3 regions of the Rhizobium sp. A37_96 genome follow, and region 2 is predicted to be linked to each of the others. Evidence: predicted binding sites of a transcription regulator. Region 2 holds the regulator's gene; each other region holds the start of a gene.
What was found. The regulator PhoB, encoded in region 2, activates phosphate uptake and scavenging genes when phosphate is short. The targets are predictions, from matches to a motif close to TGTCATNNANCTGTCAT.

Region 1: the regulator PhoB is predicted to act here: its motif matches at 8,126-8,142, upstream of ACQZ6J_RS17050 (inorganic diphosphatase).
Region 3: the regulator PhoB is predicted to act here: its motif matches at 2,612-2,628, upstream of ACQZ6J_RS06575 (DUF1045 domain-containing protein).

Annotation. Positions count from the first base shown of each region.
Region 1 is NZ_JBNWDS010000005.1:318,248-328,243, reverse strand. It holds gene ACQZ6J_RS17085 (ABC transporter permease) at 1-818, shown strand, start outside; gene ACQZ6J_RS17080 (M14 family metallopeptidase) at 825-2,555, shown strand; gene ACQZ6J_RS17075 (LysR substrate-binding domain-containing protein) at 2,539-3,426, opposite strand; gene ACQZ6J_RS17070 (YbfB/YjiJ family MFS transporter) at 3,531-4,763, shown strand; gene ACQZ6J_RS17065 (glycosyltransferase) at 4,844-5,908, opposite strand; gene ACQZ6J_RS17060 (SDR family NAD(P)-dependent oxidoreductase) at 6,150-6,944, opposite strand; gene ACQZ6J_RS17055 (GlxA family transcriptional regulator) at 7,144-8,082, shown strand; gene ACQZ6J_RS17050 (inorganic diphosphatase) at 8,190-8,792, shown strand; gene ACQZ6J_RS17045 (hypothetical protein) at 9,297-9,881, opposite strand.
Region 2 is NZ_JBNWDS010000002.1:416,868-426,863, forward strand. It holds gene ppk2 (polyphosphate kinase 2) at 1-168, opposite strand, end outside; gene phoR (phosphate regulon sensor histidine kinase PhoR) at 444-1,670, shown strand; gene ACQZ6J_RS08510 (substrate-binding domain-containing protein) at 1,857-2,891, shown strand; gene pstC (phosphate ABC transporter permease subunit PstC) at 2,954-4,435, shown strand; gene pstA (phosphate ABC transporter permease PstA) at 4,432-5,766, shown strand; gene pstB (phosphate ABC transporter ATP-binding protein PstB) at 5,781-6,596, shown strand; gene phoU (phosphate signaling complex protein PhoU) at 6,648-7,361, shown strand; gene phoB (phosphate regulon transcriptional regulator PhoB) at 7,392-8,075, shown strand; gene ACQZ6J_RS08540 (GcrA family cell cycle regulator) at 8,166-8,702, opposite strand; gene ACQZ6J_RS08545 (acetylornithine transaminase) at 9,128-9,996, shown strand, end outside.
Region 3 is NZ_JBNWDS010000002.1:34,973-44,968, reverse strand. It holds gene phnD (phosphonate ABC transporter substrate-binding protein) at 1-188, shown strand, start outside; gene phnE (phosphonate ABC transporter, permease protein PhnE) at 254-1,234, shown strand; gene phnE (phosphonate ABC transporter, permease protein PhnE) at 1,243-2,589, shown strand; gene ACQZ6J_RS06575 (DUF1045 domain-containing protein) at 2,776-3,462, shown strand; gene ACQZ6J_RS06570 (alpha-D-ribose 1-methylphosphonate 5-triphosphate diphosphatase) at 3,479-4,618, shown strand; gene phnN (phosphonate metabolism protein/1,5-bisphosphokinase (PRPP-forming) PhnN) at 4,615-5,220, shown strand; gene polA (DNA polymerase I) at 5,445-8,447, opposite strand; gene ACQZ6J_RS06555 (MarR family winged helix-turn-helix transcriptional regulator) at 8,884-9,306, shown strand; gene ACQZ6J_RS06550 (bifunctional diguanylate cyclase/phosphodiesterase) at 9,297-9,996, opposite strand, start outside.

The sequences.
Region 1 (9,996 bases), on a different contig from region 2:
TCTACAGCTTCGAATTCATAGCCGGCGCGCTGATCACGGTCGTCATCTGCCTTGCCGTGCTGCTCTCCGACGTCCTTTTTCCCGGCGGCGCGGAAAAGATCGACCTGATGGCGAGGCTTGCGAGGCCCTTCGCTAGCCTCGCCCATCCCTTCGGCACAGACCCTCTGGGCCGGGACGTGCTTGCCCGCGTCGTCGCCGGCGGCAGGATATCGCTGACCGTCGGTCTCACCTCCGTCATCGGCGGCGTGGTGCTTGGCGTGCTGGTCGGCCTTGCGGCGGGCTACTATCGCGGCATATGGGATATGCTGCTCATGCGCTTCGCCGACATCCAGCTCGCCATGCCCTTCATTCTTCTGGCGATCACCTTCATCGCCATCGTCGGCGGCAGCCTCACCAACACGATCATTCTGTTGATCGTGTCGCAGTGGGTTCAATATGCCCGCCTGGTGCGCGGCTCCGTGCTCAGCCTGCGCGAGCGGGAGTTCATCCTCTCGGCGCGCGCGATCGGCGTCAAGGACTGGCGCATCATCTTCCAGCATCTGCTGCCGAACCTCATCGGCCCGGTGATCGTGCTGATGACATTGAACATCGCCAACAACATCCTGCTGGAAAGCAGCCTCACCTTCCTCGGACTGGGCGTCGATCCTACCATTCCGAGCTGGGGCGGCATGCTCGCCGACGGACGCACCTATCTGCAAACCGCCTGGTGGGTCAGCCTTTTCCCCGGCGTCGCGATCCTTTTGACCGTGCTCGGCCTCAATCTCCTGGGTGACTGGCTGCGCGACAGCCTCGACCCGACGGGCAGAACGACAAGGTAAGACATCATGACCGTGATTTTCGAGAGAAGTTTTGAGCGCACGCTGTCGCGTCTCGTCGCCGATGCCAAGCCCGGCCAGAAGTTCGAGGCGTGGACCTTCGACGACCGACAAAGCCGTCAGGAGGCGGAGCGCAGGCTGAAGAAAATGGGCGCTCAAGCGCGCATTCGCAGCGCCTACAAGCCGCTGGTCAACGCCTTTATCGAGGAAATCGACCTGCAGGATGTGGATGCGATCGAGATCCGCTATCCGGTGCATCCCAATGCGCCGGAGAACCGCTTCCGGCTTGAAGCCTATCCGCTTGCGGCGATGGTGGGGAAGCGCGAGATCGCCTTCGTTGCAAGAGCCGACAGCGACTTTCATTATGACGTCCTGTTGAAAACCAGCGCCGGCGGCGAGCGCCGATTGAGGGTGCTGGTACCCAATCGCATCCACATCGATGCAGCCGGAGAGACGAGCGTCTCTCCGACCGGCTGGCTCGTGCGCGATGGCAATGCCACGGGCGAACGGCTCCTCACGGACTACGAAGAGCTTTTTGAGGCCACCATCACCGCGATTACCCGCCATGACTGGGGGGCAATGGAGCCCTATTTCGAAGAACTCAATATCCGCGTCGCCCTGCCGGCATCGGATGAGACGTTGCCGCTCGGCGACGAGGTCATGAGCCTGCGGGAAGCGCTGCACGAGGACTTCTACTTTTCACTGCTCGAATTCTTCCAGAAGAAATCCGGCCGGCCGCTTGGCGATCGCGGATTGAAACCGGGACAGATCGTTCCGCAGATCGTGCAATCCGAAGGCGAAATCTTCGCCAAAGTCGAAACGCAACCGCTGTCCTCGCATTACTGGGATGGGCCCGAGCAGCAGCTGGAGACGGCAGCCGAACCTCTGGCCGTGCAGCAGATCGAGGCCGAGCTTAGCAAGATCGGCGGCGACGCATTTGAAGCTGTCACGCGCTCCGGACGCACGGTCATGGCCCGGTATATCAAAGGCGGCGACGCGGCCGTGATGGTCAGTGGCGGGCAGCACGCCAATGAGACGACCGGCGGTGCGGGTGCGCTCCGAGCCGCGCAACGGCTCGCCAAGATCGCTGGCGCCCATTTCACCATCTCGCCGCTGGAAAATCCCGACGGCTATGCGCTGCACCAGCGCCTGCGCAAGGACAGCCCGCGGCACATGTATCATGCCGCGCGCTATACCGCGCTCGGCGACGACCTCGAATATCGCACCGAGGACAATGCCGGCCCCTATCTCTGCGAGAAGAAAATCCGGTTCGAGGCCGAGAGGCGGAGCGGCGCGCAGCTGCATGTCAATCTGCATGGCTACCCGGCCCATGAATGGACGCGCCCGCTCTCCGGCTACGTTCCCCGCAATTTCGCCATGTGGACGCTGCCGAAAGGCTTCTTCCTGATTGCCCGCTATCACGCCGGCTGGGCGGCACAGGCGGAACAGCTTCTGGACAAGGTCACGAAACACCTCGGCACCATTCCGGGGCTTCTGGACTACAACGACCGCCAGATCGCGCTCTACGAAGTCCATGCCGGCGAAACCGGCTTCCGCATCATCAACGGCTTTCCCTGCCTCGCCGATATCGACGACCGCCATACGGTGCCGATGACATTGATTACCGAATATCCGGACGAGACCATCTACGGCGAGGCGTTTGTCGCCGGTCATACGGCACAGATGGAAACCGTGCTTTCGGCCTATCGCGCCTGGCAGGAGATCATGGCGTCGAGTTAAGCGGAACCGGCCCGGGCCGCGCCATGTCGAGAAGCGCGGTCATGGCGCTGGAGGTATAGGCGTCCGAACGGCGCACGAAGAGCGTTTCGACCAGGGAACGCCCGGATGGGAGCTGGTGGATTGCCACCCTGCCCTCTCTATGAGCAGCGGCAACGACACCTTTCGGCAAAAGGGTGACGCCGACGCCGGCCGACACGCAGCTGATGATCGTATCGAGGGAACCGAATTCCAGCGGCTTCGACGTGACGACGCCCATGTCGGCAAGAAGCGACTCCAGCCGCTGCCGATAGGAACATCCGATCTGGAAGACGATGGTCTTCAGATCGGCGATACCGGCCAGGTCTTCCATTGCGCCAATGGCGGGCGACGTAACGAGAACAAGTTCCTCCCGAAAGACCACCTCATGGTCAAGATCGGGATGGCTGACCGGGCCTGCCACGAACGCACCCTCGACCCGGCATGCGACGACATCGTCGATCAGCCTGCGGGTCGTGCCTGTCGTGACGACGAGGCGCACCTGGGGGTAGGTCTTGGCAAATCGGCCCAGCAGCGGCGACAATCGTAGCGCCGTGGTTGTCTCCAGGCTGCCGATCGCGAGCGTCCCGGCCGGAGACCCTTCGTCCAGTGCTGCGGTGCGCGCATCGGCGAGAAGTTTCGCAATGCGGCCGACGAACGGCAGGATCCGCTGTCCGGCCGGCGTCGTCGATACGCCCCTGGCATGCCGCTGAAACAGGCTGACGCCCAATTCCTCTTCGAGTGCCCGGATACGCGCCGTCACATTCGATTGAACCGTGTGCAGCTCCTGCGCCGCCCGGTTCATGCTGCCATGCCGCGAGACTGCCTCGAAAACCCTGAGATCGGATGCGTCCATTGCCTGCATATCTCCTTTTGAGATAACTGCTCTCATAATAATTCAGTTTTTATGATATATCTCGCGGCGTATTCTCTCAAGCACCGACAGTTGAGAGAATTTCCATGACCGACGCGACGACCCATGAAATCGACCGGAACCACCACGGCACCCGGATGGCATGGCGCGCTGTCCTCTCGGCGTTCTGCGCCTGCCTCATCGGCATCGGACTTGCCCGCTTCGCCTATACGCCGCTTCTGCCTGCCATCGTCGACGCGCATTGGTTCGAAGCCTCCGCCGCCGCCTATCTCGGCGCGGCCAACCTTTCCGGCTACCTGGCCGGCGCCTTGCTCGGGCGACCGGTCGCTGCGCGCATCTCCACCGTCCTGACCCTCCGGATCATGATGCTGGCCGCAACCGCGGCGTTCTTCGCCTGCGCTTTCCCGATCAGCTTTCCATGGTTCTTCGCGTGGCGTTTCGCGGCCGGCCTCGCCGGCGGCGCCCTGATGGTATTGGCAGCGCCGGCCGTCCTGCCGCTGGTTCCGCCTTCCCGCCGGGGCCTTGCCAGCGGCGTGATTTTCATGGGCATCGGCGCCGGCGTTGCGCTGTCGGGCACGCTGGTTCCGTTGTTGCTGCAGCAAGGGCTACGTCAAACGTGGCTTGGCCTCGGTGCCTTGTCGCTGCTGCTGACGGTCGTCGCCTGGGCGGGATGGCCACACGACGATGCAATCGACTCGGCACCGGCGCAACATGCTGCGCATCTGCCGAAGCGATGGACGTTACGGGCGCTCTATATCGAGTATGCGCTGAACGCCGCCGGCTGGGTGCCTCACATGATCTTCCTCGTGGATTTCGTCGCGCGTGGTTTGGGAAGCGGCCTGCAGGTCGGCGCGGAATATTGGGTCCTGTTTGGCCTCGGCGCGACCGTCGGCCCCATCCTTGCCGGACATCTCGCGGACCGCACCGGCTTTGCCGCGGCGCTGCGCTTTGCATTTCTCCTCGAGGCCGTCGCCGTCGCCATTCCCGCCTTCGGCCTCGGGCAAGGCTGGCTCATCGTCTCGAGCCTGATCGTCGGCGCATTCGTGACCGGCACGGTTCCCCTGATGCTCGGAAGAATCGCGGAACTGCTGCCGCACCATCCGGCGCAACAGAAAACCGCATGGAGCCTGGCGACCGTATTCTTTGCCCTGTTCCAGGCGGCCGCCGCCTATGGCTTGTCCTTCGTCTTCGCCCGAACCGGTGGAAACTACTACATGCTCTTCTTCATCGGCACCGGCGCCATGGTCCTCGCTTTGGCGATCGATCTCGCCGTCGCGGCCTTCGTCCGCGCCCCACGGGAAAATGCCCGGGCGCCATGAGGCGTGACAGGGAAAGATCGTGGTGGCCGTTGAAATTGAGCCGACATGCGCGAAGCATCCCATAGAATTCCGAAACTAGCTCAGCCCATCGCCTGCCGGATGGTTTTCGAGAGGCGTAGCAGGAACTGGGGCCGCGAAGAGGCTACGAGCTTCCAGGATAGAACGGCCTTCGCCATTCGCCGAGGCAGGAGGCCGACGGAAAGAAACCAGGCGGCCAGCAGCGCCCGGCGCCGTCGGGAGGCATTCATCTTCAGGCTGGCCGCCACTCCGGCGGCCGCAAGGGAAAGCCGCGAGTCGCTGGAGACCGGGTGTCGCTCCCTATCGATGCAAAGCGATGCGAGGCGCTCCTCCAAATGCACGGGGTCGCGCAGACCGGCACCATCGGACACATCCAGGCCGATCTCCGTCGCCTGATCCGACAAGGCTTCCAGCCGGCGAAAGTCGTGCTCGATACGCCAGCGCGCGCGCTGGCCGAGCTTTTCCGCAAAGACGGAATGGTTGGCGCCATGAATGCGGTAAGCGCCGAGGCAGTCGTCGATGGACGTCACCTCGCCATGCAGAGGCGCTACGGTGGCAAGATATCCATCGGCGCCCTGCCGAAACTCCCGCTCCGGTACCGGCATGACCCTGTCCAGCACCGAGCGCTTGAAGGCAAGACCGCTTGTCACCGTCGTCTGATAGCGACCCTTTCTCAGCAATTGCGGAGTGACGTCGCCAGAGTCGAACGGCAGCTCCGCTGGCGGAAAGACGTCCTTTACGTGCATGTCCTCATCGACGATGTGCAGCCTGAACTGAACCTGAGCCGTCCTCTCTTCCCAGGCGTCGACAACCTCCGATACAGCGTTCGGATAAAGGTAATCATCCGCGTCGAGAAACAGCACGATCTTGCCGTGGCTGGATGCAAAGCCGGTGTTGAATGTGGCGGCATGTCCGCCATTCACCTCTCGCAGGCACGTCTTTATTCTCGGGCCATAGGAGGCGACGACGTCGGCTGTTGCATCCGTCGATGCATCGTCGACGACGATGACTTCGGCGGCGTCGTAGTTCTGTTCCAGCGCGCTGTCGATACTGCGCCTCAGGAAGCGCGCGTAATTGTAGTTTGCGATAACGATGGAGACGGGAGTGCGGTCTTGAGTGGAATACATCGCATTGAACCTCGCAGATCTGCTTTGGTCGCGGCGAACCTTCTCGTCAGGTCCTGTGATTGAACTCGCTGCCGGCAAGAATGCGCCGTAATGCGCGGGATACGCCTCATAAATATTCAAGCAGCGGCTGCATGGATCGTGCCGATCCTCTTGGCCCTCCCGAGCCTCGTCAGTTTTGTGGCTTTTGAATGGCCGGCGTTCATGATGTGAACGCCGGCCGCCCCATCATTCGACCGTCTCTCTATTTCACCAGGTAACGGCGAGCAGCCGCCGAGCGGGACAGATTGGGCATAAGAGCCTGCCGCGCGTCCTCGTAGGCTGTCTGCAATTGCGCGTCCTCGAGCGCGGGGATTGTCACCAGTTCCCCCTGGTCAAAGCCCACCAGGGAAGCATCGACCATTTCTTCCGCTGGCATGACGATCTGAGACGGCAAATGCTCGACGGGCATGCCGGCAATCGCCCAGAATTCCGTCGCCGTCGCCCCGGGCAGAACAGCCTGCACGCGAATATTCCTGTCGGCGAGCTCATGCTTGAGAGACTGGCTGAAGGCGAGCACGAAAGCCTTCGTGCCACCATAGACGCCATTCAGGAGTTCCGGCGCGATTGCGACGATCGAGGCGATGTTGATGATGGAGCCGCCGCCGCGCTTCACGAAGCCCGGCACGGCAGCATAGGTGAGCCTCATGAGCGCCGTGACATTCAGCTCGACCATCTGCTGCATCTTGTCCACGTCGGCGTCAAGCAGGGGCGCCGTTCCGCCAAACCCGGCATTGTTGACGAGTGTCGTAATCGTCTCGTCGGTCTTCAACACTTGCTCGATGCGACGCAGATCGCTCGGAGAGCCCAGATCGGCGGCAATGGTTTCGACCTTCCGCCCCGTCTCGGCGCTCAGGCGATCTGCAATGGCCGAAAGACGCTCGCCATTGCGCGCAACCAGAATGAGGTCGAAACCTCGCCTGGCAAGCCGATCTGCGTAGATGGCGCCGATACCTGAAGAGGCGCCTGTTACCAATGCTGTACCTGCTGAATTCGTCATTGCCTTGATCCTTATCTCGCGGAGCAGCTCTCGTCCGTGTCGAAGACGACCATACGCTTGAAACCGGATGACCCAAATGTCATATTCACCACGTTTTAGGACACAACCCACGCCGCGAGGTCCGGTCGGCTATCGCCGTTTGACACGGGATCTCGTCCGAGAAATGCTACAGGCACCTTTTACAGCCACGAGCGTCACCATGCATTCCATCGGATTTCTCGTCTTTCCCGGTTTCCAGGTCATGGGCTTCACCGCGGTGACGGCCTTCGAAGTCGCAAATCTGGCGAGGGAAAGGGAGCTATACCGCGTAACGCTGCTTTCGGAGACCGGCGGGCTTGTGCGTTCGTCGGCAGGATTCAGCGTCGAAACGGAGGCTTTCGGCAGCGGCTCCTTCGACTCTCTCGTCATTGGCGCCGCCACGCAGATCTCGTCGATGTCGCCGGCGGTTCTCGACTATATTCGCGAAGTATCGAAATCCTGCCGGCGCGTCGTCGCACCCTGTACCGGGGCCTTCACCTTGGCCGAAACGGGCCTGCTCGATGGCCGCCGCGCGACGACGCATTGGCTTTTCGCCCGAGAGCTGCGCGATCGGTTTCCCGCGCTGAAGGTGGACGAAGACAAGATCTTCATCATCGACGGATCGATCTGGACATCGGCGGGCATGACCGCGACCATAGATCTTGCGCTCGCGATGATCGAGAAGGACCATGGCGAGGAACTGGCGCGAACCGTGGCCAGAAAACTCGTCGTCTATCATCGCCGCGCCGGTGGACAGTCTCAGTTTTCGACCCTGCTGGAACTGGAGCCGAAATCCGACCGGGTTCAGCGAGCGCTCGATTTCGCCGGGCGGAACCTGCGCAAGATCGTATCGGTCGAGGAAATGGCTGAAGCCGCAAGCCTCAGTCCTCGTCAGTTCAACCGCGTCTTTCGCAGCGAAACCGGCCAGTCGCCTGCCAAGGCGATCGAGAACATGCGGGTGGAGGCGGCGCGGTTGATGATCGAGGACGGCCGCCATTCGATGGACGAAATCGCCGTCGAAGTGGGCTTTGCCGACCGCGAACGCATGCGCCGCGCCTTCTTGCGCGTGCTCGGCCAACCGCCGCAGACGATCCGCCGCAATGTGCGCGCGTTCGGATAGACGCCAACGGTCACGGGCACTTCCCTGTGCATTCATAGATTTATGTCACAAGCCCGTGACAACCCCTGATTATGGCGATAGCGTTCAACCTTAACGCGGGGGCGTATATGAAAAAGCTTATCTCCGTCATTGCATTGACGATCCTGTCCGGCAACGCGGCTTCGGCCGCCGACTACGTGTCCTATATCGACTATCCTCAGCCGAAGGACGAAAGCCAGGAATTCTACACCGCTATCGAGATTCCGGCCGGCAGCTTCACCAAGTACGAAATCGACGCCAAGACCGGTCACATCGTTGTCGATCGCTTCCAGTCCATGCCGGTCGCCTATCCGGCGAACTACGGCTCCATCACCAGCTCGCTCGGTGGTGACGGCGATCCGCTCGATGCCATCGTCTACACGCGCGAGCCGATCGTTCCCGGCGCCATTGTCCGCGTTCGGGCAATCGGCGTCATGAAGATGATCGACGGCGGCGAGGTGGACGACAAGATCGTTGCCGTACCGACGACCAAGATCGACCCGACCTACGACGACATCAAGGAAATCTCCGATCTTCCCAAGGTCGAGCAGGACCGCCTGCAGGCATTTTTCCGTGTCTACAAGCAGCTTCCAGACGCCCGCAAGGTTGTCGAAGTTGGCGGCTTCGAGAGCGCCGAAAAGGCGCGGAACGAAGTTGCCGCCGCCATCAAGGCGTATAGCGAGAAAAAGTGAAATCGGCCGAAAGGAGCGGCCTTCGCCGCTCCTTTCGGATTGGCGGCGGGGCGCGTGACGAACGTGACTTGCTTCCTGCCGTGAGAAGCAATCTTCCCAAGGCCGGGCGTGATCGCGCCCCCTCGATCACTCGGCCTGCGGGAGGCGCCACCCTATCCATTTGCCCGATGCAGCCGTGCCGTCCTCTGCGGGCTGCTTCGGTATTGCAGCTTGATATCAGCTGAGAGATCCTGCCGATCCATCGACGTCGCCAGTGCCGCGTTTCTTTCCCTCGCCTTGCGGCGTGTTGCCAGGCCCTATGACCTGGACAACACCGAAGGCAGATCTGCCTTCATTACAGATCTGCTTGCGTCGCCTCGTTCATCTCCCGATGATGCGGTGAGATCAGGCATCAGGAGTGGCTGTATCGGCACAGCCTTGCGCTCGGCTGTATCCCGAACGGGAGATGCTCAAGCCGCTCGACAGCGGCACAATAAAGCCCGCACGAAGCGGGCTTTATTGTCTTTACTCGGCAGCGCCTGCAGTTTTCGGCTTGCGAGTGCGCTTCGGCTTTGCCGTTTCTGCAACAGCCGGCGCCGGAGCAGCTGCAGGAGCAGCCTTGGCCCGAGCAGCCTTGGGTGCCGCCTTGCTGGCAACGGATTTGGCAGCAGCCGGCTTTGCTGCGGCAGGCTTGGCCTTCGCCTTGGTCTTCGAGGCAGGTGCATCTCCCCCGGTCTTTGCCGCATTCAAAAGTGCGACGCGACGCTGGCGGTTCTGCTCGAGCGCCTGCTGGAAGCCGACGTCGTTCTCCGCGTGATAGGTGAGATCGTCGAGAAACTCTGCCACGTCCTTGACTGCTTCGACGACGACATAGCTCAATCCATGGCCGGCATTGACGGAGTCACGGCCAACCGTCACGCCGAAGCCGCCGGGGACGCGCTGGAACCAGGTGGAGCGCCACTTCTTGAAACCAGCTGAATCGCGCTCGTACTCCTCCAGATATGCCTTCTGTTCCGCTACTCGTGCACGAAACGTATCGACGACATTCCGTGCGCCAGCCTTTGGCTTATCAGCCTTCTTAGAAGACCATTTATCAAGAAAGTTTGCCATTTTTCTGTTCTCTTCGGGTTAGCGTTCCTTGCCAAGCCGTCGTTGCTTAGGAAGCGATGACGGAGCTCCTCCATAGGGATGCCCCTATAAATGTAAAGGATAGATGTATAATGGC
Region 2 (9,996 bases):
CTCGTCCTGGTAATCGCCTTCCTTGAGCTTCTTCTTGTAGGGGTAGCCGCCGGAGGTCAGGGCCTCCTCGTCGATCCAGCCTGGCAGCACGGGATCGTCGACGTCGAATATGTGCTTGACGCCGTGGATATCCAGCTCCACCGCACGGCTTTCTGCTTGTGCTCCCATATATCGGCTCCTCGGCTGTTTACGCCCCGTTAACTCTGCCGCGCGGCCGCGACAAAAAGCTCATGAAGGAAATTGGAGCTTTTGTTCAATGGTTTCAACTCCTTTGTCGCCTTCCTCATTTGCCGGCTACATTTATTATTGTCAGTTACGCGCTTCTGTGGATAGAGCCGAATACTTCTGTCATGAATCGCGGATAAGACGCGGAATCCAGCATTCCATCATGGTAGGCGAAGGGACGGGCGCAGTTGGAAGACGAATGGTCATTTGTCAGGAAATTGGCAGTGCGGTTGCGGCAGGAGAGCGCCGTTCTGATCTTGGCGACGCTGATTGCCGCGCTCGCCCTCATCGAGGGCATCAACACCGGTGCCGTGTTCTGGATCTGGGCCATCGTCGTGATCGTAACGCTGCTTCGTCCGCCGCTGGTGGAGCGGGTGGTGGTGCCGTCGCGGGCCGAGCCGGCGCCCGTCGATCCGCAGGCTTTGCTGGGTACCGCTTTCGCGGGACTGGCGGCGCTTGACATGCCGGTGCTCATCATCGACCGCGAGGCATCCGTGCTGGTGCAGAATGCCGCTGTCGAAAAGGCCTTCGGCGCGTTTCCGATCGGCGCCCATATCTCTTCGAAGCTGCGCTCGCCCGGCCTTCTCGACATGGTGCGCGAGACCTTTGCCACCAATCTGCCGAATCAGATCGAGCATTCCGAGCGCCTGCCTTCGGAGCGGGTCTATATCGTCCGCATCGCGCCGATCGACCTTCCGCAGATCGAGAAGGAAGAGGATGCCCTTTTCCTGCTGTCGTTCCGGGACATATCGGAGCTGCGTCACATCGACCGCATGCGGTCCGATTTCGTCGCCAATGCCAGCCATGAATTGCGCACGCCGCTCGCATCGCTGCGCGGCTTCATCGAAACCATCCAGGGTCCCGCCAAGTCCGACGCGAAAGCGCAGCAGCGCTTTCTCGGCATCATGCTCGACCAGACGACGCGCATGAGCAGGCTGGTCGACGATCTGCTGTCGCTGTCCAGGCTGGAACTGAAATCGCACATCGCGCCGGATCAGAAGGTCGATCTCGTGCCCTTGCTCGGTCATGTCCGCGATTCGCTTCTGCCGCTCGCCGGCGATCTCGATGTCGCGATCGATCTGCATCTGCCGGCGGGCAAGGTCGAAGTGCTGGGCGATCGCGACGAGCTTGTGCAGGTCTTCGAAAACCTGATCGAGAATGCCTGCAAATATGGCCAGGAAGGCAAGGCGGTGGAGGTCTCGCTGCTGAACGAGCCGGGCCAGGCCGTCGAGGTCGTCATCTCCGACAAGGGCCCGGGGATTCCCGCAGAACATGTGCCGCGCCTGACCGAGCGCTTCTATCGCGTTAACGTTGAGGACAGCCGATCCAAGAAAGGGACCGGCCTCGGGCTTGCCATCGTCAAGCACATCCTGACCCGCCATCGCGCAAGACTGATCGTCAAGTCCGAGGTCGGCAAGGGAACCGACTTTACGGTGCGCTTCTGAAAGCCGTTGTGAATCGCCCATTTGGCTTGCGATTTATGCAAGCGATTTCAACCAGATGGACTGTCATAATTGTTTCACTCGCCTGACATAAAAGGGCGGTGCTTTGGCCGGTAAGAAAGAAGCGCTGAAACAGGCGGATGCGCCGCCCGTCATCGTGCTCTTAAAGCCCGTCAGGGAGGATTCTTCATGAACGCGTTGAAATTGTCTATTCTCGCGCTGGTCGCATCGGCTGCCTTCGGTGGCGCCGCCGTCGCCCGCGAGCAGATTCAGATTTCCGGTTCTTCCACTGTATTCCCCTATGCCAAGATCGTTGCCGAAACCTTCGGCGAGACCTACGCCAACTTCAAGACGCCCGTCGTCGAATCCGGCGGCTCCGGTGCCGGCCTCAAGGAGTTCTGCAAGGGCGTCGGCACGGATTCCATCGACATCGCCAATTCCTCGCGGCCGATCAAGAATAGCGAGATCGATGCCTGCAAGGCGGCGGGTGTCGCCGATATCCAGCAGGTCAAGATCGGCTATGACGGCATCGTCTTCGCTTTCGACAAAAGCAATCCGGACATAAGGTTCGTGCCTGCCGATCTCTACAAGGCGCTGGCCGCCGAGGTGGTGGTGGACGGCAAGCTGGTCGCCAATCCCTACAGGAAGTGGTCCGAGATCAATCCGTCGCTGCCGGATTTCGAGATCGCGGCCTATATTCCGGGTGAGAAGCACGGCACGCGCGAGGTTTTCGAAGAGAAGGTGCTCGCTGCCGGCTGCAAGGATTCGGGCGCGCTCGATGTCATCAAGGCCAGCGTCCAGGATGCCGATCAGCAGACGAAGACATGCATTGCCGTGCGCAAGGATGGCCTGGCCGTCGATATCGACGGCGACTATCCCGAGACGCTGGCGCGCATCAATGCCAACAAGCACGGCGTCGGCGTTTTCGGCCTGTATTTCTATCAGAACAACGCCGACAGGCTGAAGGTCGCCACGGTCAGCGGCATCGTGCCGTCGGGTCAGACGATCGCCGACGGCACCTATCCGGTGTCGCGGCCGCTGTTCTTCTACGTCAAGAAGGCCCATCTGGGTGTCATCCCGGGGCTCAAGGAATATGTCGATTTCTTCACGAGCGATCAGATGATCGGACCGGACAGCCCGCTGGCGGAATACGGCCTTGTGCCTGCTCCGGACGGCGAGCGCGACCAGATCCGCAAGGACTTCGCTGACGGGAAGATCATGTGAGTGCGTAAGGATTGAACGCCGGCGCAGCATCTTGCCGTGCCGGCGTTCGCCGGGGAATGGGAATGAGTATATCGCTGCTGCTGCTCTGCCTGTCGGTCATCGGCGCCCTTGCATTCGTGCTGGGGCGGGCGAGGGCGGCTGCGCTGTCGGGCGGCAGGCTCTCATCCATGCATTCGCGGCTCGGCTATCACGGCGCCTATGCCGCCATCTGGGCGGTGCTTCCGGCGCTCGCCCTGGTCTGCGTCTGGCTGATCGTCAGTCCGGAAATCATCGACCGCCTGGTGGTGAAATCCTTCCCCGAGGAGGTGAAGTCCCTGCCGCCGGCCGAACTCAATCTCAGCTACGGCATGGTGCGCAGTATCGCCCACGGCATGCGCCTGCTCGATGACGAGGAGCTTGGCGAAGTTGCCGCCGGCACGGCCGATCTGCAATTGCTGCTGGTGCGCAAGGGTGTGCCGCTTGCCGTTCGCCCGACGGGCTATATGATCGACGCGGCCAACAAATATAACGGCATGCGCGAAGTCAGCCGGATGGTGATGTCCGCATCGGCGATCCTCCTGTCGTTGCTGTGCGCGGTTTACGGTTTGCGCGCCATCGCTCCGCGGTTTCGCGCTCGCAACCGTGTCGAACAGGTCATTCTCGGCGCCCTCGTCATCGCTTCGTCGATTGCCGTGCTGACGACGGTCGGGATCGTCATTTCGATGCTTTCGGAAGCGGCGCGCTTCTTCGGCGTGGTCCCTGCGAGCGAATTCTTTTTCGGCACGGTCTGGGATCCGCGCTTCGCCGCGGCCGGCGCTCAGACCTCCGGAACCTTCGGTCTGATCCCCCTGCTGGCCGGCACGATCTATATCGGCTTCGTCGCCATGCTTTTCGCCGTGCCCATCGGCTTGTTCGCCGCGATCTACATGGCCGAATATGCCTCGGCGCGGGTGCGTTCCGTCGCCAAGCCGATGCTGGAGGTTCTGGCCGGCATTCCGACGATCGTCTACGGCTTCTTTGCCCTCGTGACGGTCGGGCCTTTCCTGAGGGACATCTCGGCCGACATCAACGGCCTGGTGACGGGAAGCTATACGAGCTTCATCGAGGCGCAGAGCGTGCTGACGGCCGGCTTCGTCATGGGCGTCATGCTCATCCCTTACGTTTCCTCGCTGTCGGACGATATCATCATGGCCGTACCGCGCTCGCTTCGCGACGGTTCGCTCGGCCTTGGCGCCACGCGCTCGGAGACGGTCAAGCGCGTCCTTTTGCCGGCAGCTCTTCCGGGCATCGTCGGCGCGCTGCTGATGACCGCCTCGCGGGCCATCGGCGAGACGATGATCGTGGTGCTGGCCGCCGGCGTCGCCGCCCGCATGCAGTTCGATCCCTTCGAGCCGATGACGACCGTGACCGTGAAGATCGTCAACCAGCTGACCGGCGACCTGGAGTTCACCTCGCCGCAGACGCTCGTCGCCTTCGCGCTCGGCATCACGCTGTTCTGCCTGACGCTGTGCCTCAACGTCTATGCCCTCTACATCGTCCGCCGCTACAGGGAGCAATACGAATGAGCGACGTCGTATCCTCCCCGTCGCAGAACATGCCGCGCGGGCTGACGCCGGGCGCTCCGGCGCGGCGCGATATCGGCATCAGGCGCCGCTATGCAGCCGAGCGCCGCTTTCGCGCCTACGGATTTACCGCCGTCATCTTCGGTCTGGTATTCCTTGCCATCCTCGTCTCGACGGTGGTCCGCAACGGCTACACCGCCTTCGTTCAGACCTCGATCACCCTGCCGATCGAATTCAGCGAGAAGGCGATCGATCCGGCGGGCAAGCGCGCCGGCGATCCGAATGTGCTGATATCGGCCAACTATCCGGTCCTGGTGCGGGATGCCCTCGTAAAGGCGCTCGGTATCGATCCCGCCAATCGCGCGCTCGTGCGCGCGGCAACGGCGATGGTGTCCGACAACGCCAGGATCGTGCTTCGCGACAGGGTGGCCGCCAATCCGTCCATCATCGGAACGACGCAGAACGTCACCTTCCTTGCCAGCGCCAACATCGATTCCGCCAACAAGGGCCAGGTCGACCTGACCGTCGACGAGAAGGACCGCAAGGTGTCCGATCAACAGGTCGCCTGGATGAAGCAGCTCGGCGAAAGCGGCGCCCTCTACGAGGCTTTCAACAGCGGCCTCTTCCTGTCGGGCAATTCGAGCCGGCCCGAGGCCGCGGGCCTTGGCGTCGCTCTGATCGGCTCGCTCTATCTGATGCTGACCGTGCTCGCGCTCGCTCTGCCCGTCGGTGTCGCGGCCTCGATCTATCTGGAGGAATTCGCGCCGAAGAACCGGCTGACGGACCTGATCGAGGTCAACATCAACAACCTCGCCGCCGTGCCGTCGATCGTCTACGGCCTGCTGGGCCTCTCGGTCTTCATCAACACGATGGGGCTGCCGCGCTCGGCATCGCTGGTCGGCGGGCTGGTGCTCAGCCTGATGACGCTGCCGATGATCATCATCGCCACGCGCTCGGCATTGCGGGCCGTGCCGCCGTCGATCCGCAGCGCGGCGCTCGGCCTCGGTGCGTCGCGCATGCAGATGGTCTTCCATCACGTCCTGCCGCTTGCCATGCCCGGCATCCTGACGGGCACCATTCTCGGGCTTGCCCATGCGCTCGGCGAGACGGCGCCGCTGCTGCTGATCGGCATGGTCGCCTTCGTCACCAACTATCCGACATCGCCTCTCGATCCTTCGACGGCGCTGCCGGTGCAGATCTATATGTGGGCGAGCGAAGCCGAGCGTGCCTTCGTCGAAAGAACGTCCGGGGCGATCATCGTCCTGCTCTTCTTCCTCGTCGCGATGAACATCGGCGCGATCCTGCTGCGCCGCCGCTTCGAGCGGCGTTGGTAAGGGAGGGCCGTGGGATGAACATGATGACGGAAGCCGCAAGCGAAAGAGCATTGACCAGGAAGATGACGATGATCCCTTACAAGATGATCGGCCAGGACGTTTCGGTCTTTTACGGCGATAAGCGCGCGCTCTTCGACGTCAACCTCAAGATCCGCGCCAATACGGTCACGGCCCTGATCGGCCCTTCCGGCTGCGGCAAGTCCACCTTCCTGCGCTGCCTCAACCGCATGAACGATACGATCGAGACCTGCCGCGTCACCGGCAAGATCACGCTCGACGATCAGGACGTCTATGACGACAGCATCGACGTGGTGGAATTGCGCGCCCGGGTCGGCATGGTTTTTCAGAAGCCCAACCCGTTTCCGAAGTCGATCTACGAAAACGTCGCCTACGGCCCGCGCATCCATGGCCTGCACCGTTCCAAGGCCGATCTCGATCATATCGTCGAGACCAGCCTGCAGAAGGCGGGTCTGTGGGGCGAGGTCAAGGACAGGCTCTACGACGCCGGCACGAGCCTTTCGGGCGGGCAGCAGCAGCGCCTGTGCATCGCCCGCGCCGTTGCCGTCAGCCCGGAGGTCATCCTGATGGACGAGCCGTGTTCCGCGCTCGATCCGATCGCAACCGCAAAGGTCGAGGATCTCATTCATGAGCTGCGGGAAAATTTCACGATCGTCATCGTGACGCATTCCATGCAGCAGGCAGCCCGCGTTTCGCAACGCACCGCAATGTTCCATCTCGGCCATCTGGTTGAGGAGAACGATACCGATAAGATGTTCACCAATCCCGACGATTACCGCACGCAGGATTACATCATGGGCCGTTTTGGTTGATGATGCTGCGCGCGCGGCTCCTTTCACACAGTTCACCTTGAGGATAGAAAAATGGTCTCCACTCACATTCTCTCTGCCTATGACGAAGACCTGAAGTTCCTGACGCGCCGCATTGCCGAAATGGGCGGCCTGGCCGAGCAGATGGTCAGCGACAGCGTCCGCGCACTGGTCAACAGCGACGCCGCTCTTGCCCAGAAGGTCATCTCGGACGACGTCGTTCTCGACCATGCGGAGCGCGAAATCGGCGACAAGGCGATCGTCACCATCGCTCGCCGTCAGCCGATGGCCGCCGACCTGCGCGAGATCATGGGTTCGATCCGCATCGCCTCCGATCTGGAGCGCGTCGGCGACCTTGGCAAGAACACCGCCAAGCGCGTCATCGCCGTGCAGGGCACCGGCGTTCCGCGTCGTCTCGCCCGCGGCATCGAGCATCTCTCCGAACTGGCGCTGAGCCAGCTGAAGGAAGTTCTAGACGTCTATGCGACCCGTTCGCCCGACAAGGCCGTCTCGATCCGCGAGCGGGACGAGGAAATCGACGCCATGTACACCTCGCTCTTCCGCGAGATGCTGACCTACATGATGGAAGATCCGCGCAACATCACCACCTGCACGCATCTTCTCTTCTGCGCGAAGAACATCGAGCGCATCGGCGACCATGCCACCAACATCGCCGAGACGATCTACTACATGGCGACCGGTGCCCAGCCCGAAGGCGAGCGCCCGAAGGACGATACCGCCAATACCGTCGGCGCGGTGACGGAATAATCTGGAAGCGAAAAAGGAGACCACAGGCGCATGGTTCCGAGAGTTGCTGTTGTAGAAGACGAGGAAGCGCTGAGCGTTCTGCTGCGCTACAATCTCGAGGCCGAAGGCTTCGAGGTCGACACCATCCTCAGAGGCGATGAGGCCGAGCTGCGTCTCCAGGAGCGCATCCCCGATCTTCTGATCCTCGACTGGATGCTCCCCGGCGTGTCCGGCATCGAGCTCTGCCGCCGGCTGCGCATGCGGCCGGAGACGGAGCGCCTGCCGATCATCATGCTCACCGCCCGCGGCGAGGAAAGCGAGCGCGTGCGCGGCCTTTCCACCGGCGCGGACGATTATGTCGTCAAGCCGTTTTCGACGCCGGAGCTGATGGCCCGCGTCAAGGCGATGCTGCGGCGCGCCCGTCCGGAGGTGCTCTCCACGGTGCTGCGTTGCGGCGATATCGAGCTGGACCGCGAAACCCATCGCGTCCACCGCAAGAGCCGCGAAGTGCGGTTGGGGCCGACGGAATTCCGCCTGCTGGAATTCCTGATGTCCTCGCCGGGCCGCGTCTTCTCGCGCTCGCAGCTGCTGGACGGCGTATGGGGGCACGATATCTATGTCGACGAACGCACCGTCGACGTCCATGTCGGCCGCCTGCGCAAGGCGCTCAACTTCTCCAATATGCAGGATGTCATCCGCACCGTTCGCGGCGCGGGCTATTCCATGGAGGCCTGAGCGGCAAGGCCCGCTCAGGCATCGACATAGCGGCGGAAACAGAAAACGGGCCTCAAGGGCCCGTTTCTTTTGTCTCGGCGATGATAGATCTCAGCCGCGTGGTTGAGCCGGCCGGCGCCGTTCGTGCACGGGCTGGTAGGCCAGGCGCTGATGATAGCCGCAATAGGGCGATGCATCCGGGCTCTCGTTGCCGCAGAAGTGGAAATCGTCCTTCAGCGGATCGCCGACCGGCCACTTGCAGGTGCGCTCCGTCAGCTCCGTCAGGCCGAGGCGACGGGAGATCGGGACGACGACGTTGGAAGCCGGACGATATTGGATTTCATTGACCGTATCGACGTCGATCTCTTCCTTCAGCATGGTCGCGCCCTGCTGCCGGGCAACCACCGTGCGCGTCGCAACGCGCGAGCCGAAGCTGGCAGGGCGAGGTGCCGTGGCGTTGCGTTTCGGCGTGCGGGCAGCGGTCGCCGTGCCGCCAGCCTTCGCTCGGCCGGGGAGGTTCAGGCGGTGCACCTTGCCGATGACGGCATTACGGCTTACGCCACCAAGCTGCGCCGCGATCTGGCTGGCGCTCAAACCTTCGGACCATAGCTTTTTCAGCTTCTCGACGCGTTCGTCTGTCCAATTCATGCCCTGTCTCCGCTGCCGCGTTTCCGATGGCAGAATCCCTCACCATTGCCTCGCATGGGAACGAGACGCGAAACGCTCTAAAATTGTGGTGACTAGTTCCGCCGCATGCAGTCTAGCAATTGGTTTTTAACCTAGTGTGAGGCTGACTCCGTGACAAGAGTCGCGGGAATCTTGTGGAATCGATTTCGAGGTTTTCCCCAACTTGCTGTCCGGGCGTGGCATTTCTGCAATAGGCGCTGCAGAACCCATCTCTTTTGGCCGGCAGCGCTTTCTCGCACCTGCTAAACCGCCAGTTTTGTTGACATCGCGGTGCAAAACATCAATAGTGCGCAAGCCGCCGCAAGGCGGCATTTTTGATTTTTTCGGGTCCGTTTCATCAAACGGAAGCGATTGGTCCTTAAAGTTGTGATCGAGGAGAAATGGCCATGGCAGAGACCGCGCCGCTTTATGATACCTACATGCGTGCTCCGCTGCGGTTCGAGCGAGGCGAGGGCGTCTGGCTGGTGACCGAAAATGGCGAACGCTATCTCGATTTCGCGGCTGGCGTGGCGGTCAATTCGCTCGGTCATGCGCACCCCCATCTCGTCGCGGAATTGAAGGCGCAGGCCGACAAGGTCTGGCATCTCTCCAACCTCTATGAAGTGCCCGGCCAGGAGAAGCTGTCGAAGCGCCTGACGGAAGCCACGTTCGCCGACAAGGTGTTCTTCACCAACTCCGGCGCCGAGGCGCTGGAATGCGCCATCAAGACGGCGCGGCGCTATCACTTCGCCAAGGGGCATCCCGAAAAGTTCCATATCATCACCTTCGAGGGAGCCTTCCACGGCCGTACCATCGCGACGGTCGCCGCCGGTGGCCAGGAAAAATACATCGAAGGTTTCGGCCCGAAGGCTCCGGGCTTCGATCCGGTGCCTTTCGGCGACCTTGACGCCGTGCGCGCGGCCATCACCGATGCGACGGCCGCGATCCTGGTCGAGCCGGTGCAGGGCGAGGGCGGCATCCGCCCGGCGACGAACGAATTCATGCGCGGTCTCCGCCAGATCTGCGACGAGCACGGCCTGCTGCTGGTTCTCGACGAAGTCCAGTCCGGCGTTGGCCGCACCGGCAAGCTCTTTGCCTATGAATGGGCCGGTATCAAGCCGGATATCATGGCCGTCGCCAAGGGTATCGGCGGTGGTTTCCCGCTCGGCGCCTGCCTTGCGACGGCGGAAGCCGCCTCGGGCATGAAGGCCGGCACGCACGGATCGACCTATGGCGGCAATCCGCTTGCCATGGCGGTCGGCAATGCGGTGCTCGA
Region 3 (9,996 bases), 380 kb from region 2:
TCGTCGTTCGCAACGCTCTCGGCAACGAATGGCAGGCCAAGCTGACGGACTTCTTCCTGAAGCTGCCGACGACCGACGCCAAGTGCTTCTCGGCCATCGAAGGCGGCGACTTCAAGGGTTACGTCAAGGTCACCCCGGACTTCTACAACGCCGTTATCGACGTTCGTAAGGCTGCTATCGGCGGCTGATGCGCATTCCGAATACGGGGCGGCCGGCAACGGCCGCCCTTTTGCTATCACAAGGGCAGGATTTCATGACGATTGCCGATACGCAGCTGAAGATGCAGGGCGCACCGCAGAGCGCCAGGGATATCGGCGACGCCTGGAGCAAGATGGTAGCACGCCGCCGCCTCTATACGGGCATCGGCCTGCTCATCCTGCTGATCGCCTTCGTCAGTTCCGTCCGCTTTGCCGACGAAAGCAATGCCGGGCATTTCTTCGAGCGGCTGCCGCATCTCTTCGACTTCCTGAGCTGGCTCATTCCCAAGGATTGGGCGGACGTCTATCGCGCGCTCTTCGATCTGCCGAGCCCCAACGGCGCAAACGGCGTCGGCGGCGAGGAATTCAACTTCCCCCTCGGCCGCGTCTATGTCTGGGGCGATTTCTATATTCCCGAATATTTCGAGCTGATGATCATCACGATCAACGTGGCGCTGGTATCGACCATCGTCGGCTTCGTCTTCGCAGTACCCTTGAGCTTCTTAGCCGCACGCAACCTGTCGCCGTCCAATCCCGTCCGCCTGGTGACGAAGCGCATCATGGAAATCCTGCGCGCCTTCCCGGAAATCGTCATCGCCGGGCTGTTCTCCGCAATTCTGTCGATCGGACCGATCGCCGCCATCATCGCGGTCGGCCTGCACACGATCGGCGCGCTCGGCAAGCTGTTCTACGAAGTCGTCGAGAATGTCGACATGAAGCCCGATGAGGGGATGCGCGCCGTCGGCGCGAGCTGGACGGAACGCGTCCGCTTCGCAGCTCTGCCGCAGGTGCTGCCGAATTTCATGTCCTATGCGCTGCTGCGCCTGGAGATCAACGTCCGCGCCTCCACCATCATCGGCGCCGTCGGCGGCGGCGGTATCGGCGAGGAGCTGAAGCTGTCGATCTCACGCGGCTTCGGCGCCAAGACCATGGCGCTGGTGCTGCTGCTCTTCGTGACCATCATCGCCGTCGACCAGTTTTCCGCATGGCTTCGCCGCCGCCTCGTCGGTGAGCACGCCTTCCTTTTGCAGCATTGAGGTTGACCATGTCCGTTATCGACGCCGGCCGTATGCAGGAAATCGAAGCGCGTTATCCGGAGTTCTTTCATCGATCGTTCCGCCAGCGCTATGGCGCGCTGATGATGTTCGTCGGCGTGATCCTTTACGGCTTCTATGCCGTCTGGTTCTTCGACCTGCCGAAAGTCATCGCGGAAGCGCATTGGGAGCGCGTCGGCATCTATCTCAGCGAGTGGATCAGCTATGACGTGCAGCCGGAGTTCCGCATTTCCGGCGACAAGATCAGCATCAAGTATCCACGCTTCTCGCCGCTCGGCGACAACCCGAACCCGGACTGGGTGAAGACCGCGCCCGACGGCAGCATGACCGTCTCGGTCAGCGGCAGCAGCCGCACCGTCACGATCACCAAGACGCAGGCGATCCTCACGGCCCATGGCATCACCATCCCGATCGACATCAGCGGCGACGCGCCGAAGATCGTCGGGTCCGAGCCGGTGCCGAGCTGGATGACCGTCTATGACGACAACATCCTCGCAAACATGGGCTTTGCCGGCGATGTCAGCATTTCCACGGACCGCGTGAAGATCCGCAAGCGCTTCCTCGGCTGGGCCAATTTCGTCTTCGACACGCACTCGCCATTCTTCGACAAGCCGGCGAGCGAAGTCATCGGCCTGATCGTCTCCGGGCCGCGGCTCGATCCCTCGCAATCCAATCTCTCGCTGGCTTTCGACAACATCTGGAACAATGGCGCCTGGCAGCACGGCGACGTGTGGACCAAGCTGTTCCAGACGATCGTCATGGCCTTTCTCGGCACGCTGCTGGGTTCGCTCGCCGCCTTCCCGCTCGCCTTCCTCGCGGCCCGCAACATCACGCCGAACCGGCTGCTCAATCAGGTGCTGAAGCGCTTCTTCGATTTCCTGCGCTCCGTCGACATGCTGATCTGGGCGCTGTTCCTGACGCGCGCCTTTGGCCCCGGCCCGCTCGCCGGCAGCGGCGCGATCTTCCTCACCGAGACCGGCACGCTCGGCAAGCTTTACTCCGAGGGCCTGGAAAACATCGACAACAAGCCGCGCGAGGGCGTGAAATCCACCGGCTCGTCGACGATCCTCGTGCATCGCTACGGCATCATGCCGCAGATCGTGCCCGTCATCGTCAGCCAGACGCTCTATCAGTGGGAATCCAACGTGCGCGGCGCGACCATCATCGGCGCGGTCGGCGCGGGCGGCATCGGCCTGAAGCTTTGGGAAGCGATGCGCACCAACGCCAACTGGGAAAACGTCGCCTATATGGTGCTGCTGATCCTGATCGTCGTCTTCCTGTTCGACGCCGCGTCCAACGCACTGCGCTCCCGCCTGATGGGTACGCGGGGCAAATAAAAGAACAAGAAAAATCGTGGCGCATCATCATTCTGTCACGGGAATCCGGTAGCGGAGGCCGGCAAGACCGCAGCGTTCGAGCCGGCTTTAGCCGGATTCGATTCGTTGCTGCCTTGCTGCTCTTGCGGTTTGTCGCAAATCACCCAACAGTGTCCCGCGCAGCCGATTTTTCCAAGGAATGCAGCCTTGCGCTATGCTCTCTATTTTACGCCGCCCAAAGATCATCCGTTGACGTCGCTGGCCGCCCGCTGGCTGGGTCGCGATGCATTTTCCGACGAGATCTTTTCCGACAAGGCCATGGGGCCGGTGCCGGAAGACCATGCCGAACTGACGGCGGATCCACGCCGCTACGGCTTCCATGCAACGCTGAAGGCACCGTTCGAGCTTGCCGGCTCCGTGACCGAACGCGATCTTCTCGAAGTCGCCGCCGAATTCGCCTCGCGGACCAAGGCGTTCACCATTCCGGAGCTGGTGCTTGGCCAGCTCGGCCATTTCTTCGCGCTCGTGCCGGGCTCGCTTTGCCAGCCGCTGCAGGATTTCGCCTCGCGCGTGGTCAAGACCTTCGAGCCGTTCCGCGCGCCGCTTTCGGATCATGATATCGCGCGGCGCAAGCCGGAAGGCCTGACCGAGCCGCAGCGTGCCAATCTGCTGCGCTGGGGCTATCCCTACGTCAATGACGAGTTCCGTTTCCATATGACGTTGACCGGGCGCGTCCCGGCCGAGCGCCAGGCCGAGATGCACGACGTCCTGCGTGAGCGCTTCGCCGCGCATACCGGCAAACCGCTCGACGTTTCGGGCCTCGCCATCTTTATCGAAGAAAAGCGTGGCGCACCCTTTACCGTCCGTTCATGGCTGCCGCTGAACGGCGCCTAATAGTGAAAGACCTGACATGACCAAAGAAACCGTCCTTTCCAATGCCCGCATCGTCCTCGAAGACAAGATCGTCGAAGGCTCCATGCTGATCCGTGACGGTCGCATTGCCGGCATTTCCGAAGGCAAGTCCGCTATCGGCGAGGATTTCGAGGGCGATTACCTGATCCCCGGCCTGGTCGAGCTGCATACCGACCATCTGGAAGCGCATTATTCGCCGCGTCCGGGCGTGCGCTGGAACAAGACGGCCGCCATCCAGGCGCATGACGCCCAGATCGTCACCTCGGGAATCACGACCGTATTCGACTGCCTGCGCATGGGCTCGGACGAGGACGGCGGCTTCGAAAAGGGCGAGATGCGCGACATGGCCGACGCCATCCAGGCGGCCCAGCGCGAAGATCGGCTGCGCGCCGACCACCTGATCCATCTGCGCTGCGAGGTTTCCTCCGACAACGTTCTCGATCACTTCGAGGATTTCGAGAAGGATCCCTACGTGCGCCTGGTCTCGCTGATGGACCATGCGCCGGGCCAGCGCCAGTTCCAGACCATGGACCAATATATCTTCTACTACCAGAAGAAGCGCGGCCTGAGCGACGAGGCCTTTGCCAAATTCGTCGCCAAGCGCCAGGAAGAATCGGCGAAGTACGCGACACCCAGCCGCGACGCGATTTCCAAGGTCTGCGCCGAGCGCGGCATCACCATCGCCAGCCATGACGACGCGACGCTCGCCCATGTCGACGAAGCCATCAACTATGGCGTCCGCCTGGCGGAATTCCCGACCAGCATCGACGCCGCGAAGGCATCGCATGGCGCCGGCATGAGCGTGCTGATGGGGGCGCCGAACATCGTGCGCGGCAAGTCGCACTCGGGCAACATCGCCGCCCGCGATCTCGCCGAACTCGGCGTGCTGGACGTGCTCTCCTCCGACTACGTGCCGCTCAGCCTGCTGCACGCACCCTTCATCCTCGCTGACGAAGTCGAGGGTATTTCGTTGCCGCAAGCCATCGCCATGGTGACGGCGACGCCGGCAAGGACGGTCAGCCTCAATGATCGCGGGCGCATCGCCGAGGGCCTGCGCGGCGACCTGGTTCGCGTTCGCCGCGATCAAGGCGTGCCGGTCACGCGTTCGGTATGGCGCGAAGGACGGCGCGTGGCATGAGCACGGACGCGAATATCAAGCCGGCTAAGGTCGGCCTGGCGGATACAGCGGCGGGCACGCTCGCTGTCGTCGTCGGTCCGAGCGGCGCCGGCAAGGATACGCTGATGAATCTCGCCGCCCGGCATTTCGCCGGCCGGCCGGACGTCCATTTCGTCCGCCGGGTCATCACCCGCGACGGCGATGCCGGCAATGAGGACCACAGAAGCGTTTCGGAAGCGGACTTCGACGCCATGGAGCAGGCCGGTGCCTTTGCCGTCTCCTGGGAGGCGCATGGGCTGAAATACGGCATTCCTGCCGAAGTTGCCGGCGAGCTTGCGCGCGGCAATCTGGTCATCGCCAATGGCTCACGTTCGGCGCTGCATCATTTCCAGACCGCATTCCCACGGCTGAAGGTCATCAACATCACGGCGCGGCGCGAGGTGCTTGCCGAGCGGCTGATGGCGCGCGGACGCGAGAGCCGTGAAGACGTGTTGAAGCGCCTGGATCGCAGCACCATCACCTTTGACGGCAGCTACGACGTGATCGATATCGACAATAGCGGCACGCTTGAGGATGCCGAGCGCACGATCATCTCCGCGCTGAAAGTGCTGATCGGGAAATAAGTGTTACGGACTTGCGATGGTCCGGGATCATCGCGACGCTTTCACATTCATGCCGGATCGCAAATCTCTCACCACCTCATGCTGAGGTGCGTTGGCGTCAGGGCCTCGAAGCGCGAAGTGGCCCCGAGCGATATCCCACCCGCCCCCGTGGTTCGAGGCTTCGGCCTTTCAGGCCTTCGCACCCCACCATGCAGGCTGATCTTCTCGCCATGCCTGCTTTGACCTCAGTGTGCCTCGTCCCAATTGTCGGCGGCACGCGCATCGACCTTCAGCGGCACCGCCATGTCCACCGCCGGCATGGCGGCGTTTTCCATGACCGAGACGATGATCGGCGTCGTGCGCTCGACATCCGCGTCCTCGACTTCGAAGATCAGTTCGTCGTGCACCTGCAGCAGCATTCGCACGCGATCGCCGAGCCCGGCCGAAGCCAGAGCCGGCTCCATCTTGATCATGGCCCGGCGGATGACGTCGGCAGCCGAACCCTGGATCGGCGCGTTGATCGAAGCGCGCTCGTTGAAGGCGCGGACGGAAGGATTGGAGGAGCGGATTTCCGGGAAATGGATGCGGCGGCCGAAGATGGTCTCGACATAGCCCTTGTCGCGCGCCGTCTGCTTGGTGCTGTCCATGTAATCGCGGATGCCGGGGAAGCGCTCGAAATACTTCTTGATGTAATCGCCGGCTTCCGAGCGCTCGATGGAGAGCTGGTTGGCGAGGCCGAAAGCGGAAATGCCGTAGATGATGCCGAAGTTGATCGCCTTGGCGCGACGGCGCACTTCGCTGGGCATCCCCTCCACCGGAACGCCGAACATTTCCGACGCCGTCATGGCGTGAATGTCGATGCCGTCTTCGAAGGCCTGCTTGAGCTGCGGGATATTGGCGACATGCGCCAGCACGCGCAGTTCGATCTGGCTGTAGTCGGCCGACACCAGCTTGTGTCCGGGCGTCGAAATGAAGGCCGTGCGGATCTTGCGGCCTTCCGCCGTGCGCACCGGAATATTCTGCAGGTTCGGCTCGGAAGACGATAGGCGCCCCGTCGTCGTCGACGCCAGCGAATAAGAGGTGTGGACACGCTTCGTCTGCGGATGAACATAGCCCGGCAAGGCGTCCGTATAGGTCGATTTCAGCTTGGTGAGCTGACGCCAGTCGACGATCTTGCGCGGCAGCTCGAAGCCGGCGGCCGCCAGGTCTTCCAGCACTTGCGCCGAGGTCGACCATTGGCCCGTCTTGGTCTTGCTGCCGCCGGCCAATCCCATCTTGCCGAAGAGGATATCGCCAAGCTGCTTGGGAGAGCCGATGTTGAAGCGTTCGCCCGCCAGCGTATAGATCTCGTCTTCCAGCCGCGCCGCGCCCTGCGCCAGCTCACCGGAGAGACGCGACAGAATCTGCCGGTCGATGGTGATGCCGCGCTCCTCCATATGGGCGAGCACCGGCACCAGGGGCCGCTCCAGCCGCTCGTAGACGGCTGACAGCTTTTCCGCCGCGAGCCGCGGCTTCAAGACCAGCCAGAGACGCAGCGTGACGTCGGCATCCTCGGCGGCATAGGCCGTGGCGCGATCGATATCGACGAGATCGAAGGTGACGTTGGATTTGCCGCTGCCGGCCACGTCCTTATAGGCGATCGGCTTGTGGCCGAGCCAGCGCTCGGACAGGCTGTCCATGCCGTGAAGGGCATTGGAGCCGCCGTCGAGCACGTAGGAGAGCAGCATCGTGTCGTCGAAGGACCTGGTCTCGATGCCATAGCGCTTCATCAGCAGGTAGTCGTATTTCAGGTTCTGCGCGATCTTGAGGATGGAGGTGTCCTCGAGCAGGTCCTTCAGGCGCGGCAATGCATCGCGCAGCGGAATCTGATTGTCCGCCAGACCGCCGCCAAGCAAGTCGCCGACGCCGTTCTTGTGGCTGAGGGGCACATAGGCGGCGCGGATGGAGGAGCCGGTTGGATCGGCCCGATTATCGGCAATTGCCAGCGAAAAGCCGACGATCTCCGCCTGCATGACATCGAGCGACGTCGTCTCCGTATCGAAGGCGACGATGCCGGTCTCGCGCGCATCGGCAATCCACTGGTCGAGGGTGGCGACATCGCGGATGGTCACATATTTCGAATGGTCGATCGGCGCGGTGGCGAAGCTTGCCGCGCGCGCATTGGCAAGGTCGGCCGGCTCAGTCAGCCCCTCGACAGCCAAACGCGGCTTTACCGCCGGCGCCGGAACGGAGGAACCCGCGGCCACGACCGCGCTGCCCGCGACGAGTTCGGCATTTTCATCGACGTCGAGATCCGGGCCGTGCGCGGTATCGCCCAGCTCGACCTTGACGACGGACGGCTCGATCGCCGCCGGATCGCAATCGCAGGCATCGGCGACGCGGCGCGTCAGAGAGGTGAATTCCATCGCCTTCAGGAAGCCGATCAGTTTCGGGCCATTCTGCGGCTCGAGAATCAATGCGTCGAGCTCAAGGTCCAGCGGCACGTCGGTCCTGAGCGCCACCAGCTGCCGGGAGATCCGGGCCAGCTCGGCATTGGCGATGATGTTCTCCCGGCGCTTCTGCTGCTTGATTTCCTCGGCACGGGCAAGCAGCGTGTCGAGATCGCCGAATTCTTCCAGAAGCTGTGCCGCCGTCTTCGGGCCGATGCCGGGGATGCCGGGGACATTGTCGACGGAATCGCCGGTCATGGCCTGAAGGTCGATCATCTTTTCGGGTGGCACGCCCCATTTTTCGATGACGTCGGGAATGCCGATCTGCTTGTCCTTCATGCTGTCGTACATGTGGACCGTCGGCGTGACCAGCTGCATCAGGTCCTTGTCGGACGAGATGATCGTCACATCGGCGCCGGTCGCCTCAGCCTGCCGGGCATAGGTGGCGATGATGTCATCGGCCTCGAAGCCGTCGGTCTCGATGCAGGGCAGATTGAAGGCGCGCGTCGCCTCGCGGATCAGGCCGAATTGCGGGATCAGCTCCTCGGGCGGGGCAGAGCGGTTTGCCTTGTACTCCGGAAAAATCTCCTTGCGGAAGGTCTTCGAGGAATAGTCGAAGATGACGGCGAAATGCGTCGGCGTCACCCCGACCGAGGTATCACGCGCCGAGGTCAGCAGCTTCCACAGCATATTGCAGAAACCGGAGACGGCGCCGACCGGCAATCCGTCGGACTTGCGCGTCAGCGGCGGCAGAGCGTGAAAGGCCCGGAAAATGAAACCGGAGCCGTCGACGAGGAAGAGATGATCACCTTTTTTCATGGAAGCATGGATAGCGTGACGCACCTCCAACGTCCATATAAAGTTCTGCTTTTGCAGCCCTGGGGAGCGCGGGATCTCTCACCGAAACGTTACTAACTTTTAATCAATCTAATCTGCATATTCCCTTGAAAAACCACATTTGAAACCACAAATCTTACTCACCGGCGATTGATACGCCGAGGGTCTGACAACCGGCCTGTCCCCCGCCACGTCAGACTCGGACAAAGGCCTATCCCCTCTCCGGGCCTTTGTCCCCCCTTTTACGAGCCGCCATGGCGAACCTCCAGGCCATGGCGGCTTTTTCATGCCAAAAATACAATCCATGAATGTAAAAAAACGCATCGAAGTTGCTGTTTTCGGAGCACCTCTACCCAAGAATTGCTGATTGTCTTGATTTTGAATTGTCGGCATATTTGCAATCATGGGATTTAATCGGATGGACTCCGCTGCCTACCTTGCCAGCCAGATGGCGAAGGGATTCGCTCGCTCGTTACAGCAACGCGCGGCAAAGCTTGGATTTTCCCCCGGTCAGTTTCCCATCCTTCTGGAACTATGGTCCGAAGACGGGCTCACGCAGAAGCAATTGCTGGAGCGGGTCGATATCGAGCAGGCAACGATGGCCAATACGCTGTCGCGCATGGAGCGCGACGGGCTGGTGGAGCGCCGACCGCATCCCTCGGACAAGCGGGCTCAGCTTATCTTCCTGACCAGCAAGGCCGCCGCCATGCAGGCCGACGCCATCGAGGCCGCCATGGCCGCCGATACGGATCTTCTCAAAAACTTCCGCCAATTCGAGCGCGAGCTTTTGCTGGAATATATCCGGCGCATTCTGGAAAATGCCAGGAACCTTCAGGCCTGACCGACGGCCTTATCCAGCATGAAATACTGGCTCGGTCCGACATCGGGCTTGCCGAAGAACATGCCCTGAAGCTGCGCGCAACCTTCCTCGACGACGATGCGGCGCTGAAGCTCCGTTTCCACGCCTTCCGTCACGACAGGCATGTTCAGGCTGTTTCCAAGACCGATGATGGCGCGGACGATCGAGCGCGCCGCCGGATCATGCTCCAGCGCCCCGGTAAAGCTGCGGTCGACCTTGATCTTGTCGAAGGGGAAGGCGCGCAGATTGCTGAGCGATGAGAAGCCGGTTCCGAAGTCGTCCATGACCACGCGCACGCCGAGACGGTGAAGCCGCTGCAAGGTGGCAATGACAGCCGCACGCTCCCGCATCAGGGCCGCTTCGGTGATCTCCAGCTCGAGACGCCGCGGATCGAGGCCGGCTTCGCGCAAAATCCGCTCGATCTGGTCGTAAAGGGTGGGAATCATGAATTGCAGCGGCGACAGGTTTACCGCGACATTGGCAGGCTCGTGCCACCGCGCCGCCTCCTCGCATGCCTGCTCCAGCACCCATTCGCCGATTGCCGCGATGGAGCCGCTCTCCTCGGCAATGGGTATGAAGGTTTCCGGCTCGATAACGCCTCGTTCCGGATGTGCCCAACGCAGCAGCGCCTCGTAGCCGCTGACATTCTGGCTGCCGACATCGAAGATCGGC